Regions from separate parts of the Streptomyces sp. NPDC039736 genome, predicted to be linked through region 2. Evidence: predicted binding sites of a transcription regulator. Region 2 holds the regulator's gene; the other holds the start of a gene.
The links. Region 2 encodes HspR, which represses chaperone genes until heat shock. Its sites were predicted from a motif close to TTGAGNNNNNNNNNCTCAA; they were not measured.
Positions count from the first base shown of each region.

Region 1: the regulator HspR is predicted to act here: its motif matches at 1,968-1,986, upstream of lon (endopeptidase La).

Region 1 is NZ_JBVIUQ010000012.1:177,878-181,279, reverse strand. It holds gene ACZ56L_RS30985 (serine hydrolase domain-containing protein) at 1-1,109, shown strand, start outside; gene ACZ56L_RS30980 (hypothetical protein) at 1,140-1,739, opposite strand; gene lon (endopeptidase La) at 2,009-3,402, shown strand, end outside.
Region 2 is NZ_JBVIUQ010000002.1:389,238-392,639, forward strand. It holds gene grpE (nucleotide exchange factor GrpE) at 1-301, shown strand, start outside; gene dnaJ (molecular chaperone DnaJ) at 341-1,513, shown strand; gene ACZ56L_RS06700 (heat shock protein transcriptional repressor HspR) at 1,521-1,967, shown strand; gene ACZ56L_RS06705 (hypothetical protein) at 2,022-2,576, opposite strand; gene ACZ56L_RS06710 (helix-turn-helix transcriptional regulator) at 2,669-3,313, opposite strand; gene ACZ56L_RS06715 (helix-turn-helix transcriptional regulator) at 3,348-3,402, opposite strand, start outside.

The DNA of each region.
Region 1 (3,402 bases), on a different contig from region 2:
GCGCCGCCGACTTGCACCAGCAGCTACAGGACACCGCCGACGAACTGGTGGAGAGCGGGGCCGAGCGCGGCCTGCAGATCGCCGTGTACCGGCACGGCGAGCCGGTCGCGGACGTCGCCGCCGGAATCGCCGACCCGGCGACCGGGCGCGAGGTCCACCACGACACCCCCTTCTACAACTTCTCGATCGGGAAGGGCGCCACCGCGACCCTCGCGCACGTGTGCGCCGAGCGAGGACTCCTCTCGTACGACACGCCCGTCGCCGACCTCTGGCCCGAGTTCGCCGCGCACGGCAAGGAGCGGGTGACGGTACGGCACGCCCTCAGCCACTCCGCCGGCGTGCCCGGCATCCCCTCCGCCACCACCCACGCCGAGCTCTGCGACTGGGACGCCATGTGCGCCGCCCTCGCGGACGCCGAGCCCTGGTGGGAGCCGGGGACGGCGGTCGGCTACCACGCCTTCACCTTCGGCTTCCTGGTCGGTGAGATCGTCCGCCGGGCCACCGGCCGCGACCTCTCCGACGTCCTGCGCACCGAACTCACCGGCCCGCTCGGCATCGCCGACGAGCTGTACCTGGGGATGCCGGCGTCCGAGCAGGGGCGGGCGGCGCGGCTCGAGGAGGACCCCTCCCGCGCCGAGACCTTCGACCTCGACGCGCTCCCGGACGACCTCCCCATGTTCAAGGCCGCTCCCAAGCACCTCTTCCCGAGCGCCGCGTTCGGCAACCGGGCCGACATCCTGGCCGCCGACCTCCCGGCGGGCGCCAAGACCTCCGCCCGGGCGATCGCGCGCGTGTACGCGGCCGTGCTCGGGGAGGTCGACGGCGTACGGCTGCTGTCGCCGGACCGCACCCGCGAGGCGACCGCGCTCGCCGCGAGCGGAACCGACCGGTTGATGGGGAACGAGTCGTCCTGGGCGCTCGGGTACGCGCTCGGCCTGCCCGACCAGGGCTCCGGGCCCGACCCGCACGTGTTCGGCATGGCGGGCGCGGGCGGCAGCTGGGCGGGCGCGGACCGGGCGAGCGGCACGGCCTGGGCCGTCACCAAGAACGTACTGGGGGACCTGTCGACGGTCGCGCGCGTGACGGAGATCGTCCGCGGCCACCGCTGACCGTCGTCCGCAGCCACCGCTGAACCGGGGTCAGCCGAGGCCGGGCAGGGCCGCGATCACGCGGTCCAGCTCCGGCAGCTCCTTCATGCCGTCCGTCGTCACCTCGTGGCCCCGGTGGATCACGGTGGTGGTGATGCCGTCCATGACCGGCGGGTCGGCCTTCGAGACGCGCGGCAGTTTCGCGAAGTCCGCGTCGGCGAGCGCGTCCTTGAGCTCGGCCAGCTCCTGCGCGCCCATCCGGCCGGACTTCGGGGGCTTGGTGCGGTCGAGGACGGTGTAGCCGCCGTCACCGTTCACCAGGACGCTGCGGTGCCGGCCGTCGAAGCCGCCGCTGACGGTGGCGGCCACGAGCCGCTCGCCCTGCGGGGCCGTCGCGGGCACGGAGGCGGACGGCGCGGGGTCACCGGTCGCCGGGGGAGCGGGGGGCGGGGTGGCGGTGGGTGTGGCCGTGTCGGGCGCGCCGGCGGTGGGCGTGGAGGTGGCGGGTGCGCCCGTGGCGGTCGCCGCCGGTGCGGGCGTGTCCGCGGCCGGGGGCTCGCCCGCGCCGTCGCACCCCGTCAGCAACAGGGTGCCGCAGAGGGCGGCCGCCGTGAGCGCCGCCGCCGATCGCCCGGAACGTGTGCTTCGCATGGTGTTCCCGTCGTGTCGTGGGCCGTGTGCCGCTGTCGTCCGTCTGACGCGGAGGCCCCGCCGCGCGTTCCCCTGTCCGCGTCTGCCCACGTCTGCCCACGTCTGCCCGCGTCGTCGCGACCGGCTCCCGGCTTCAGCGGCGCCGGACCGACCGGCGGCTCCCTCCTCGTCGATCGCTGATCGCTCAGAGCGAACACGGGTTGGGGAACACTGGGACGCTCCAGAGCATTGAGTCCACATAGCTCAACTTCACTGCCCAAGGGGAGATCATGGCATCGACGTCCACACCGCTCACCCTGCCCGTGCTGCCGCTCGACGACGAGGTCGTGCTGCCCGGGATGGTGGTGCCGCTGGACCTGTCCGACACCGAGGTGCGCGCGGCGGTCGAAGCGGCACAGGCCGCCGTTCGTACCGGTGGCAGCAAGCCCGAGGTGCTTCTTGTTCCGCGCATCGACGGCACGTACGCGGGGACCGGCGTCCTCGGCACCGTCGAGCAGGTCGGCCGGCTGTCCGACGGCGACCCCGGCGCGCTCATCCGGGCCCGGGGCCGCGTCAAGATCGGCGCGGGCACGACCGGGCCGGGAGCGGCCCTGTGGGTGGAGGGGTCCCGGATCGACGCGTCCGACCCCGACCCGCTGCCGGGTTCCGTCGCCGAGCTGGTCAAGGAGTACAAGGCCCTCGCGACGACCTGGCTGAAGAAGCGCGGCGCCTGGCAGGTCGTGGACCGCGTGCAGCAGATCGAGGGCGTCTCGGCCCTCGCCGACAACTCCGGGTACTCGCCCTTCCTGACCACCGCCCAGAAGGTGGAGCTGCTGGAGACCGCCGACCCGGTGGCCCGCCTGCGCCTGGCCCTGACCGCCCTCAGCGAGCACCTCGCCGAGCAGGACGTCGCCGAGACCATCGCGAAGGACGTCCAGGAGGGCGTCGACAAGCAGCAGCGCGAGTTCCTGCTCCGCAAGCAGCTCGATGCCGTGCGCAAGGAACTCCGCGAGCTGAACGGCGAGGCCGAGGGCGAGGAGTCCGACGACTACCGGGCCCGGGTGGAGGCCGCCGACCTGCCGGAGAAGGTGCGCGAGGCCGCCCTCAAGGAGGTCGAGAAGCTGGAGCGCTCCAGCGACCAGTCCCCGGAGGGCTCCTGGATCCGCACCTGGCTGGACACGGTCCTGGAGCTCCCCTGGAACGAGCACACGCAGGACCAGTACGACATCCGCGGCGCCCGCGAGATCCTCGACGCGGAGCACGCGGGCCTGGACGACGTGAAGGAGCGCATCACCGAGTACCTGGCCGTGCGCAAGCGGCGCGCGGACCGCGGGCTCGGCGTGGTGGGCGGCCGCCGCGGCGGCGCCGTGCTCGCCCTGGTGGGCCCGCCCGGTGTCGGAAAGACCTCGCTCGGCGAGAGCGTCGCCCACGCCATGGGCCGCAAGTTCGTCCGGGTCGCGCTCGGCGGCGTACGCGACGAGGCGGAGATCCGCGGTCACCGCCGTACGTACGTCGGGGCCCTGCCCGGCCGCATCGTCCGCGCCGTCAAGGAGGCCGGGTCGATGAACCCCGTCGTCCTCCTCGACGAGATCGACAAGGTCGGCTCCGACTTCCGCGGCGACCCGGCCGCGGCCCTGCTGGAGGTCCTGGACCCCGCCCAGAACCACACCTTCCGCGACCACTA
Region 2 (3,402 bases):
CGCCGAATCCCTGGAGACGGTGGCCGCGAAGATGGGCCTCCAGCAGTTCGGCAAGGAGGGCGAGCCCTTCGACCCGACCATCCACGAGGCCCTGATGCACAGCTACGCGCCGGACGTCACCGAGACGACCTGTGTGGCGATCCTGCAGCCGGGTTACCGGATCGGCGAGCGCACGATCCGGCCCGCACGGGTCGCGGTGGCCGAGCCCCAGCCGGGCGCGGCGGCCGACAAGTCGGAGGACTCCTCGGCGGGAGCCTCCTCCGACGACAAGAAGGAGAGCGGTGACCCCGAGAAGGGGTAGTGCCGCACTGCTGGATCCGAGAGGAGGGACGTCGGGGAAATGAGCACGAAGGACTTCGTCGAGAAGGACTACTACAAGGTTCTCGGCGTCCCCAAGGACGCCACCGAGGCCGAGATCAAGAAGGCGTACCGGAAGCTGGCCCGGGAGTTCCACCCCGACGCCAACAAGGGCAACGCCGAGGCCGAGGAGCGCTTCAAGGAGATCTCCGAGGCGAACGACGTCCTGGGCGACGCCAAGAAGCGCAAGGAGTACGACGAGGCACGCGCCCTCTTCGGCAACGGGGGCTTCGGCCCCCGCCCCGGGGCGGCGGGTGGCTCGTTCAACTTCGATCTGGGCGACCTCTTCGGCGGCGCGGCCGGCGGCACCCAGACGGGCGGCTTCGGCGGTGGCATAGGCGACGTGTTCGGCGGCCTCTTCAACCGGGGCGGCGCGGGCACCCGCACGCAGCCCCGGCGGGGCCAGGACATCGAGTCCGAGGTCACCCTCAGCTTCACCGAGGCCGTCGACGGCGCGACCGTCCCGCTGCGGATGTCCTCCCAGGCCCCCTGCAAGGCCTGTTCCGGCACCGGCGACAAGAACGGCACGCCCCGGGTGTGCCCGACCTGCGTCGGCACCGGCCAGGTCTCGCGGGGCGGCGGTGGGGGCTTCTCGCTCACCGACCCGTGCGTCGACTGCAAGGGCCGCGGCCTGATCGCCGAGACCCCCTGCGACATCTGCAAGGGCTCGGGCCGGGCCAAGTCCTCCCGCACGATGCAGGTGCGCATCCCCGCCGGTGTCACCGACGGGCAGCGCATCCGGCTGCGCGGCAAGGGCACCCCGGGCGAGCGCGGCGGACCGGCCGGCGACCTGTACGTCGTCGTGCACGTCGACGCCCACCCGGTGTTCGGCCGCAAGGGCGACAACCTCACCGTCACGGTGCCGGTCTCCTTCACGGAGGCGGCGCTCGGCGGCGAGGTGAAGGTGCCCACGCTCGGCGGGCCGCCGGTCACCCTCAAGCTGCCCGCCGGGACGCCCAACGGGCGCACCATGCGGGCCCGCGGCAAGGGCGCGGTCCGCAAGGACGGCACCCGCGGCGACCTCCTGGTCACCGTCGAGGTCGCCGTACCGACCGAACTGAACGACAAGGCCAGGGAAGCCCTGGAGAACTACCGTGAGGCCACCGCGGGCGACGACCCGAGGGCCGCACTGTTCCAGGACGCGAAGGGAGCGTAGGAGAGCGATGGACGGCCGACGACGGAACCCCTACGAGCTGACCGACGAGTCACCGGTGTACGTCATCTCGGTCGCCGCGCAGCTCTCCGGCCTGCACCCGCAGACCCTGCGTCAGTACGACCGCCTCGGCCTGGTCTCCCCGGACCGCACGGCCGGGCGCGGCCGGCGCTACTCGGCCCGCGACATCGAACTGCTGCGCACGGTGCAGCAGTTGTCGCAGGACGAGGGCATCAACCTGGCCGGCATCAAGCGCATCATCGAGCTGGAGAACCAGGTCGCGGCGCTCCAGTCCCGCGTCGCCGAGCTCTCGGCGGCGGTGGACGGCGCGGCCGCCGCCCTCCAGCAGCGCGAGGCCCAGGTGCACGCCTCGTACCGCCGCGACCTGGTGCCGTACCAGGACGTCCAGCAGACGAGCGCGCTGGTGGTGTGGCGGCCGAAGCGGCCGCAGGACTGAGACCGCGCCGGAAGGGGCCCGGGAGCGACCGCTCCCGGGCCCCTTTCGGCGTGCTCAGGGGATGAGCTCCGTGACCACGTCGACCAGGGTCATCCACATCGGCTGGCCGCCCGTGCCGTACGCCGCCGCGAGGGCGTAGCCGACGGAGGCGTCGGCGGGCCGGGGGGCGGCGTCCTCGCGCCACTCCACGAGGACCGTCGCGTCGCCGTCGGCGGTGAACTCGCCGAGGACGGTGCTGTCGCGGAGGAAGGCGCTGGTGCCGAGCGAGGCCGGGACCAGGCGGTAGCGCGTGCCCGCGTGGGTGGCGTCCACCTTGTACGTGGAGCGGCGGAGGCGGCCCTTGCCGGGGGCGATGCCGGCGGGGACGCCGTCCACGGTCAGGGCGAGGGCGGCGGCGTCGCGGGTGCCGATGCCGATGTGCGCGTCGGGCGCGTCGTCGCCCGGGACGCGGATCAGGACGGTACGGGGGAGCCCGGGGCCGGACACGGTGACGCGGGTGTGCGTCTCGACGGTGACGGTGACCGCGCCGAAGAGCGGGTCGTCCAGCGGCGGGCGGGACGGCGCGGGGGGCTCGGTGAGGTCGAGGGGGGCGGGGGCGGGGTCGGTCATGCCGTGGCCTTCGGGAGGGGGACTGGCTGGCTCACCTCTGGAGACCGTGGCGCGGGGCGGGGGGTTGCGCGCCGCGGGGGACTTCCGACGGCTCAGGGGTCGAGAATGCCCGACGTGGCGATGAGGTACCCGAGTTGCGCCCGGTTGGTGGTGCCGCCGAGGGAGGCGGCGAGCTTGGCGATGTGGGCGCGGCAGGTGCGGATGTTGAGGCCGAGGCGGTGCGCGATGGCCTCGTCCACGAGGCCGTCGACGAGGAGGCGGGCGATGGAGCGGCGGATGTCGGCCGCGTCGGCGGGGAGCGGGTCGTCCAGGGGGACGGCCTGTCGCCAGAAGTGGTCGAAGGCGGCGGTCAGGAAGGTGATGAGGATGGGGTCCCGGAGTTCCAGGGCGCTGGTGGTGTCGGGACCGGCGGGGATGTACGCGACCGTGCGGTCGAAGATCATCAGGCGGGGGACGAGTTCTTCGAGGGTGCGGATTTCCAGGTGGATGCCGGAGAGGCGGTCGCGGTAGGCGTGCAGGCCGTAGCTGTGGCGGGCGGTGTGCTGGTAGAGGGAGCGCATGCGGATGCGGCGCCGGCCGAAGAGTTTGGACCGTTCCAGCGCCTGGGTGAGGTGGGTCTCGGACCGGGCGCCACCCGGCTGGAGCGTGCGTACCTCTGTGCTGCATTCCGCCGAAGCCACGTCAAGGGCGGCGTTGATGCACTCGAGTCCTTCCAGGACGGTGATCGCCGGGAGCAAGGCTGTTCCGTTCGGGGGAGGGGCGCAGGTGGGGTCAGGGGTCGAGGATGTTCGACTTTGCTATCAGATAGCCGAGCTGGGCGCGGCTC